DNA from 4 places in the Aneurinibacillus uraniidurans genome. Region 3 is predicted to be linked to each of the others. Evidence: riboswitches for the same ligand, from Rfam matches in the RefSeq annotation. Region 3 holds a riboswitch; each other region holds the start of a gene.

Region 1 (2,199 bases), 1.3 Mb from region 3:
TGATGGTGTGGAGACTGTCTACTGGACGCACATTGTATTGGTCGACTGCTTTGCGTTCATCCGGGCTGCTTGTACTTGGCTCTATGCTAGGGGCGGCTTTTACACATGAAACGGTTGTACAGATTATTCAGCAGCTTCCATATATGGCTGTTTCTACAATCGCTACGGTTGTGTTTAGTCTTTCACTCGGAGCATGGGTAGCATATCGAACGGGTCTTACGCTGCCGAGTGGTGTGTTTGGTAGTGTACCGGGCGGGTTATCACAGATGCTTGTCCTGAGTGAGGAAGTCGAAGGAGTAGATGCGACTGTAGTCGCATTTATGCAGACAATTCGCGTCATGAGTGTCATTTTTGCCGTTCCATTTCTGACGATCCATGGTATAGGAGTCGAACAAGCTGTGCCTATAGCTTCTAGCAGTGGGGGAACGGGTAATATAGACGGTTGGATGTATGCTTTGTATGCGGTGATTGCGCTTGGAGGAGCATGGATAGGCAGAAAAATCGGGCTGCCGACTAGTGTGCTTACCGGACCGCTGTTAGCAACGGCATGTTGTGCTATTTTTTATAGGCCTGTTCCACCGCTACCGCATACGATTATTTTGCTATCCCAGTTTGCGATCGGTGTTCATATTGGTTTGCAGATGAAGCCGCATATGCTTGGAAACGTTAAAAAGCTGGGCGGATATACGATAACAAGCAGTTTGCTGCTCATTTTATTTTCGTTACTCGTTGCCTGGCTGCTGACAAAAGTATCGTCGATGACGCTTTCCACTGCATTTTTAAGTACTGCTCCGGGTGGAATTGCTGAGATGGGAGTAACGGCGGCGATGGTCCATGCTGACCTGTCGATGGTAAGTGGGTATCAACTTTTCCGGGTCTTTTTTGTGATTTTTGCCGTTCCTCCGGTGCTTACCTGGTGGATGCGCCGCCTGCAAAAGCAGAAAACAAGCATATTATAAATAAGTTGCAAAAAAAAACCTATAAATATGTCTAAATTTTGAACATTATCCAGAAAAACTTCTTTTTTTCGCCAATATTCGATAGAATAAGAGCGTTGTTACGAGAGAGAAATAAAGGTGTGAAGTTACAAAAATTTACTTGCCGAATTCACGTACTGTGAAGCGGGGGAAAGTATTTCTTTTGGGGTGAATCTGCGCATGCGGACAGAGACCTTATCCTCTGAACCCGTCAACTAACCTCGTAGGCTCGAAGGGAGTAAATCGTTCTTGAAAAGAAAGAATTTTTGGTCTTTTTTACTTGCCGCCTCTATTACAGTCACTGGTCTATCTTTATCATTTGGAGCTGAGACAGCGTCTGCTGCTTCGACAGCGACACTTGCTTCAAAAGCGAAAAGCCTCATTGGAATACCGTATAAGTTCGGAGGCACAACACGTCAAGGATTTGATTGTTCAGGGTTTTTAAATTACGTATTTAAAAGCGAGAACATTACGCTTCCGCGTACAGCAAGCGGGATGTATCAAAAGGGCACGCCGGTTTCACGTTCAGCATTGCGGACAGGAGACCTCGTCTTTTTCAAAACATCGCGCAGCGGAGGGATTTCTCATGCTGGTATGTATATTGGCAATGGGAAATTTGTACATTCCGCAAGCAGCAGCGGCGTATCGATTAGCAGTCTCAATGATAAGCATTATTGGGCTAGTCGTTATGCGGGTGCGCGTCGCGTGAATTAACATCCATACATAACTTTCGCAAAGAACTCTCAACTGCAAATGTGCGGTTGGGGGTTTTTTTATTCCCGGTAATCGACGTCATCGGCTACGATTAAAATATCGACAAAGCGGGTATTTTTCATGATTCGGTTTATGATGGAGCCTTTGATGATTTCTTCCCAGCGGGAGCGGGCAGATTGCCCAAGGACCATCTGGGTAATGCCTTTTTCATTCACGAAGTCGATCATGATTTGTTCGGGCTTTTTTCCTCCTAACGCTCGAATGTGAAATTCTGCACCGAGGTCACGCGCGATTTGTTCCAGCTCAAGATGCTGTTTGCGAGTTGTTGCATTGAGACGATCAACCGGAGCGAGTGGAATAGTCAAAATGTACAGCTCGCATTTCAGGCGGCGGGCAATTCGCCAGCCACGGCGGATCAGGCGTTCAGCATTCGGTCGGTAGTTGACGCAGACAAGAATTTTTTCGTTTGCGCCTTTCATTAGTTCAATGCCTCGCTCAAGTTTGTATG
Region 2 (2,199 bases), 1.3 Mb from region 3:
TCCAACAGCTTTCCCGTTACCATCATAATAAAACTGTGGGACATCCCCTACAATCAATGTATTCGAGATCGGAATTTCCATCGTAAGCGAGGTAGGCTCTGTCGTAAACGGAATCACAATTTTAATCTTCGTATGAACAACCACATAAACGGTAACAAGCACCATGTTAATACCTGCCTCTTTTACTTCTGGCTTCAGCTCTACATGGGAGCTTCCATATGGAACAAGTGTGACCGGAATGTCCGGTCCATACTGGGCAAGCAAATTACTTCGTAACGCCTGCCCAAGTGGAATTTTTTCTGGTGTTTGTTCTAATTTTTCTAGCGTGCGCCCGACATTTTCGGTAACATCAGCTACAATAGGCGCATAACGATTATAATCAAATGACGCCACTTGTATCTTTCCGTTTTTATCTTTTTGTACCTGAACAAGTTCTTTAAAATTCGTCTGTTTTACGATCTTTTCACTAATCGCATCATGAAGTGTTTTCGTCGCCATCTGCTCTACACGGGCACGAGCAATATCTCGAATAACCGGCTCAAGATTCTTCTCGATATAATAGAACGTCTGAATTGATAATCCGAGAAAAACGGCAAGAGAGATAAGAAACATATAACGTGACGGTATTGGTGCACGCACCGAACGTTTTTTTCGCCGCTTCATCTGTCCCCTCCTCTCCCCTGCTAAGTATATGCACAGCCGGTCATTGCTAGAAGATGCAGCAAAAAAGAGGCCGTCCTCACTCGGACGGCCTCCATTCTATTCCATTTTGACTTTGCATTTCTTTTCTAGATCGCAATCTAATATGAACATCTCAACTTGCTCCCCAAGCTTTGTACTAATATCACTGTGGCTTGAAATAACCTGGCAGCCTGTAATGGTCGAGATGATCTCTTCCGTCTGTACGCTGTGCGTCTCGCGAAGAATCCGCCGCATTTGCTTCACCAGCGGACGTCCCCGTTCTGTATGAGCTAATGCCTTTTCTTCTTGCGTTAACACATCTTTTAAGCGAACAATTACCATATCGCGAATAATGTATGTTTTAGTTTCTTTTGGTCCTCTGCCAAGTATACCGCGCAAAAATTTAATGTATGCCTCACTAATTGTCGACTCCATGTGGCTTTTTACTACTTGCCCCATTCCTCTAATTCCTCCCCATACGCTTACGAGGTTAGCTGTCGGATTCGGATGTGAAAAGTCACCCTACACGGCTCTGCCGCGATTCACCCCGTGTACAAATATCTATCTTGTACAGTTGGTTCCCCCGTTCCCGATCCGGGACTCAGCGATCTAACGATATATGTATTAAAATGATGGTAGTATCTTACTCCCGCTGCTAGAACTTTGTAAAGTGATAAAAAACGCTAAAAAAAAGAGATTTCATTTGATTGCGAGTATTTTATCCTCATTTTTCCGCCTAAATCATTGCTTTTGTTCCTATTTTCCTCATATTCACGGTTTTATTTTTATTCGAGTCCGCTCGTATAATTAAGCACATGAAGCAACCGCATATTCGGCCTAGTCCCGGCGCGCCGGGAACGGAGGAACCAATCTTTTGGGGTTAATCTCTGCTTTTGCAGAGAGGGATGAGAATACTCTTTCGCCATCCTACCCGTCAGCTAACTTCGTCGGCTAAAGCGAAGGAGGTCATAGACCGCCTATTGAGGATGGTTTTTTTGTTGCCTTTTTAAGGTAAATCAAACCATTTATTCAAGTTGTTTGCAGGTCTTTTTTTCTTTGCTTATTATTTAGAGCAAAAAAGAACAGGGGGACTTGATGCAGGTCCGTGCCAGGCACGGATGGGCATTCGGTAGACCGATGATGCTTTTTCTCTATCAGATTGATCATGCAGGATGCGCGTTTACAGCGCTCGTTTCCGCATGCCATTTTCTGATGGAGAAGGAGATATTGTCGGTCTATTTTTTATTCCATTTTTCAGGAAAGGAGGGATCACGCTTGTTCAATGATTTTGTAACGGTTGGACTATTTGCTGTATCATTTCTTTCGTTTTTCGGATTCACCATATTTTGCGAGAAAGCGTAAGGGAGGAATTCTACATGACAATGGGATTTGTACAGGTAGCGATTACGCTGGCAATTTTTCTTTTGCTAGTAAAACCAATGGGGCGCTACCTTGTAAATGCATTTGATTATAACCAAACTGCGCTTGATCGCGTCTTTGGACCGTTTGAGCGATTGA
Region 3 (2,199 bases):
GAGCACTTGGGAAGCTGACTAGACGCTTCCCTCTTTTATATGCCAAGCCAGTCAATGGCTCCGGCGGCAAGGGGATTCTACGTATCCGGCGGCACCAGCAACGATTTGAAATGGTAGGACGCAGCGGCAAAGAAGGCGTGATTCGCCACACTGCTCATTCGCTCGAAGCGGCCGAACGATATGTACTGACATGGGCACAGCAGCAAAAGCAAACCTTCGTCCTCCAACAAGGATTGTCTCTTTCTCTCATACCCGGCATGATCTGTGATAGCCGGGTCCTTGTCCAGAAGGACGTATGCGGACAGTGGTGCATAACAGGTATGGTCGGCAAACAATCCCCTGACCGCCTTGTGACCTCCAACCTGCGAAGCGGAGGGAAAGCGACATCTATGTTAACATTACTTACTCGACGGTTCTCAGCGGAAAAAGCAGAATCCATCATGCAAAGTATGCAGCACATTAGCCTACTACTCGCCTCTCATATCGAATCCCGGTTTGGTAATTTTCTGGAATTCGGCATCGATCTTGGAATTGATACAAACGGCTACGTCTGGATTATTGAAGTGAATCCAAAACCAAACCGAGAACTCTTTCGCCTCGCCGGACAGCATGACACATACAAATGTGCCATCGAAGCTCCCATTTTATACGCACTATCTGTATTAAAGATGGAAAAAACCTGAATAAAAACCGTCTGTTTTTTCATAAACAGGCGGTTTTTTCTTATTACTCAGGCTAAATGAGGATCGCTGTCCATTCCATTGGAAATACCGCCATTGGTTAACTAATGTTCTCTTTCTTTCTTTACGTTAAGGTATAAAAAGTAACAAAGAACATGCCAAATCCAAACACACCATTGTTTGGAACGGGGGAACCTTTATTGTTTTGGGGTTAAATCACACGATGTGATCGGGCGCCTTTCGACCGAACCCGTCAGCTAACCTCGTCGGCATAATAGGAAAGGGAGAAAATAGCTTGAATACATCGATGAAAAAACTCGCAACAGGAATTCTAGCAGGCGTAACGCTTGCTAGCGGTCTTCTGCTTCCGGGGCAAGCAGAAGCGGCTTCTATTTCCGCAAAATTCGGACAAACTGTGAATGTATCCAACGAAAATGCCAAAATTGATAGCATCATTCGTACTGGTAAAAGCCTCATGAATCACAAGGCACAGTACAGCCACAACTACCGTCCACCAAAATATATGGATTGTTCCCAGTTCATCTATTATATCTTTGGCAAGAACGGCATCAATATGCAGACACGTGATGATGATCGCCAGGTACGCCTTGGTGAATACGTGCCAAAGAACAAACTTCGCAAAGGCGATCTCGTTTTCTATAACTCTAATCAAGGCAAGCGTGATGTGACACACGTAGGTCTTTATATTGGAAACGGTCAAGTGCTGCATATGTCCAACCCGCAAGATGATGTCAAAATCAGCAGCCTAAACAGCAGCTGGCACAAAAAATACTACCTGACTGCCCGCCGTGTTATTAACTAGAGTGCTATATCTATGTGTAAAACATACGAAAAGGCAGACTCGCTTCATTATCGATGCGAGTCTGCCTTCTTCACTTGTGCTAATTCCGTAAAATACGAAACGATTAACTCCACATGATCTAACAAAGTCCAGCCCCTTTTCTCCAATTCCGCCTGTTCACGACGATGAAACGGCTCGCCCTCCTCACGAATGATACGCTGCCAGTCTGCTAGCTGCTTGCGTTCGGACATAGATAGCTGATCCTCAATCGATGTACAAATAAAAGAACGACAAATGCCGGTCTTAAACCGTGGATCGAGACCGCATCCCCGTCCATCTTCAAAGAATTGACAAACTGCATAAGCCAGCCTTTCATCCGTCGCCTGATAGATGGTGCGCGGTGACTGCAGCAAGCGATGATAGCGTTCAACCGGCGCCTCATCCTCCCCTGCCTGCTTTTCATAAAAAAGTGCATCAATGCGTGCCCCAGTAATAATTTCATATTCGCATACCGTATTGTCTGGATGACTGTACACTTGATTAAGAAAAAAGTCGGTCTGGCCGGATTCGATCATCCGATAGATCTCAAACAACGTAAAAACTGGCTCGTAGGCGCAGCATCCGATATGCGAGAGACTAGAAGAACGACGCTGAAAGTGCGGCTCAGGGCAATTCCGACAGACTACCGATAACAGCTGCTTGGCTTCTTCATCCCAT
Region 4 (2,199 bases), 380 kb from region 3:
ACAGCCGCATTGCTCATCATATCCTCAAGTTCCCCCGAAAAACCATAAAACGCAAAAACAAGCGACTCCTTCTGCCGTGCAAGAGCTTTTGTATCAGTGAGAAGCGGCGCAAAAAAAGCATCGATTTTTCCGATATCCTCACGTTCCACTTCCTCTCGCGAAATCTGAAGCGGAGTAATGTGTGAGACATCATCCGAGTCACGTTTTCTATCCGCTTCCTCTCCCGCTTCTTCCAATACAGCATCTGACATCTCAGCCAGCCAAGATTCAAACGAGACGAAATCATCCTCATACAACTCCCAGCCGATTGCCTCAGCAAACAAGCGGGCACGTGGGCGTGGCTTCATCCCAATCGCTTCGCACGTATCGTAAATCATCACCATCCGGCTCTGCACGAAGGTCTCCTGCTCTTCCTGATCTACCGGGAGTACATACGTACGGTACAGATGAGCTGTTTCTTCGTCTGCCCAATCCAGTAGCGCCGTTGCATCATATGTCTCTCGCTCAATGCGGTCGATCCAAGCATGAATTCGTTCCGAATCTAGGTCTCCCTCTCCGGCCCGTAGGCGAATCCATCCCCCTCGCTCTCCCGCTTCGACCCGAGAGACTACTTCTTCTACCATGTCGGATGCTTCTTCACGCAGCACATCTTCCTCAAACGCGATCCGTGCAAGTGTCCATTCATAACGGCTTTTGGACACGCTCTTTATATGTACATCGTCCACAGCTTGCGCAACGCTCTCTGCGGAATCGAGCGCTTCCCCGTTGTGCCTGCGCCCCGCAAATACTTTGCGCAAGAATCGTTTCATCATGTGAACTCCTCCTGTTGTTCCTCTTTTCTTTCCTCTTTACATTGTACTGGTAAAACGTCTATGAAAAAAGTGAAAAAACACGGAGTCATCTGATTGACAACGAGGAAACCGTGCATTATGATGATTCAATCGTAATTCAATTGCCGAGTCCATTATGGAGCGGGGGACCCGGAATTTGGGGTGAATCGTACGATGCGTAGGGCGTCCTTTCGTCCGAACCCGTCAGCTAACCTCGTAGGCAGAATAAGGAGAGGAATTATGGTTCAATTTTTCAGGAGTGTACTGGCCAAAAAAGACAAGAAGCCAAAAACACACCAGGAACTGCAAGCAGATGTGCGTCTTATACTCAACCGTTTGGCCGGCAAAAAAATGAATGTTACCATTGAAACACCGAGCGAGACCAAACAAATTTCCGGTATTCTTAAAAAAGCAGCTGCTGAAATTATGGGGAGCCAGTATCAATGCCTTCATTTTTGTCTCGATATCGACACACACTGCATCGGCACGTTAGAACTTAGTTCTATTCATGAAGAAGCGGATCGAATTGTGATTCTTTGCGAACCAAACCATAGTCAGCCAGGACACTACAACAAAATCATTACAATCAGGAAATAACCAGTCCCCACCCCCGCGAAATCTCGCGGGGGTGTTTATTTTGATTGCGCATAAATACTTGTAATATAACAGACCTCCCACAACTATGCGTCATATTTTCATTACTCTAAAAATACGAAAAATAGCGTATGATTGAGAAATATGAAGAATATAAGCCATTCCTGTAAAAAAACCACTCATTTATGATACAAAACACATTTGAATAATTATCTTCTGTTATAATACAATATAAACATCAAAGGAGGCGTTCAACATGATTCCAGTGTCTGAGTTCTATAACAACCTTCCAACGAAAACTTGTGCACGCTGTGGAGCCGAATTATCTGAGCAGGCTGAGTCTTATATGACTGAATGCGGCAGCAACGATACGTGCACTAACTTGCCTCACTAAGTGATGGCATTTTTGTAAACCTTGTTACGTTGAGAACCTTATCCCACACTTGAACACCTTTTGCCCTGTGCAGAGGTGTTCCTTTTTTATGACGTTGAGACTTGCCACAATCAGAAAAATTGTATATCATAATTTTCAATTCAAGGAACAAGCTATGAGGAAGAATAGTACGCAGGATGCGGCGTTGCAGAGAGCCGGGAGCAGGTGGAAGCCCGGTACGTACCGCCCTGGGGAATGGACTTCTGAGCTCCGTGCTGAAGCGGCATCTGCTGTGAGTAGGCACAGGCGGCTTCCCTCCGTTATCGGGGATTAAGTGAGCCTTACGCCCAGCCTTCTTTCTGCTGCGCTTTTGGCTAACGAGGGTGGCACCACGGTTCTTCG

What was found. Region 3 has a riboswitch for cyclic di-AMP ahead of PO771_RS15675 (C40 family peptidase). Riboswitches for the same ligand answer to the same signal wherever they lie in the genome.
Region 1: another riboswitch for cyclic di-AMP. It lies ahead of PO771_RS02925 (C40 family peptidase); the one in region 3 lies ahead of PO771_RS15675 (C40 family peptidase).
Region 2: another riboswitch for cyclic di-AMP. It lies ahead of PO771_RS02955 (Na-translocating system protein MpsC family protein); the one in region 3 lies ahead of PO771_RS15675 (C40 family peptidase).
Region 4: another riboswitch for cyclic di-AMP. It lies ahead of PO771_RS13745 (hypothetical protein); the one in region 3 lies ahead of PO771_RS15675 (C40 family peptidase).

Annotation. Positions count from the first base shown of each region.
Region 1 is NZ_CP116902.1:568,723-570,921, forward strand. Features, by position in the region: gene PO771_RS02920 (AbrB family transcriptional regulator) at 1-959, shown strand, start outside; cyclic di-AMP (ydaO/yuaA leader) riboswitch at 1,090-1,221, shown strand; gene PO771_RS02925 (C40 family peptidase) at 1,227-1,691, shown strand; gene PO771_RS02930 (universal stress protein) at 1,751-2,199, opposite strand, start outside.
Region 2 is NZ_CP116902.1:575,861-578,059, reverse strand. Features, by position in the region: gene yunB (sporulation protein YunB) at 1-663, opposite strand, end outside; gene PO771_RS02955 (Na-translocating system protein MpsC family protein) at 760-1,140, opposite strand; cyclic di-AMP (ydaO/yuaA leader) riboswitch at 1,147-1,298, opposite strand; cyclic di-AMP (ydaO/yuaA leader) riboswitch at 1,506-1,649, shown strand; gene PO771_RS02950 (hypothetical protein) at 1,777-2,043, shown strand; gene kdpA (potassium-transporting ATPase subunit KdpA) at 2,064-2,199, shown strand, end outside.
Region 3 is NZ_CP116902.1:3,136,064-3,138,262, forward strand. Features, by position in the region: gene PO771_RS15670 (YheC/YheD family endospore coat-associated protein) at 1-683, shown strand, start outside; cyclic di-AMP (ydaO/yuaA leader) riboswitch at 827-967, shown strand; gene PO771_RS15675 (C40 family peptidase) at 976-1,503, shown strand; gene PO771_RS15680 (hypothetical protein) at 1,551-2,199, opposite strand, start outside.
Region 4 is NZ_CP116902.1:2,759,503-2,761,701, forward strand. Features, by position in the region: gene PO771_RS13740 (hypothetical protein) at 1-812, opposite strand, end outside; cyclic di-AMP (ydaO/yuaA leader) riboswitch at 944-1,068, shown strand; gene PO771_RS13745 (hypothetical protein) at 1,071-1,427, shown strand; gene yhfH (protein YhfH) at 1,681-1,818, shown strand; T-box leader at 1,964-2,199, shown strand, end outside.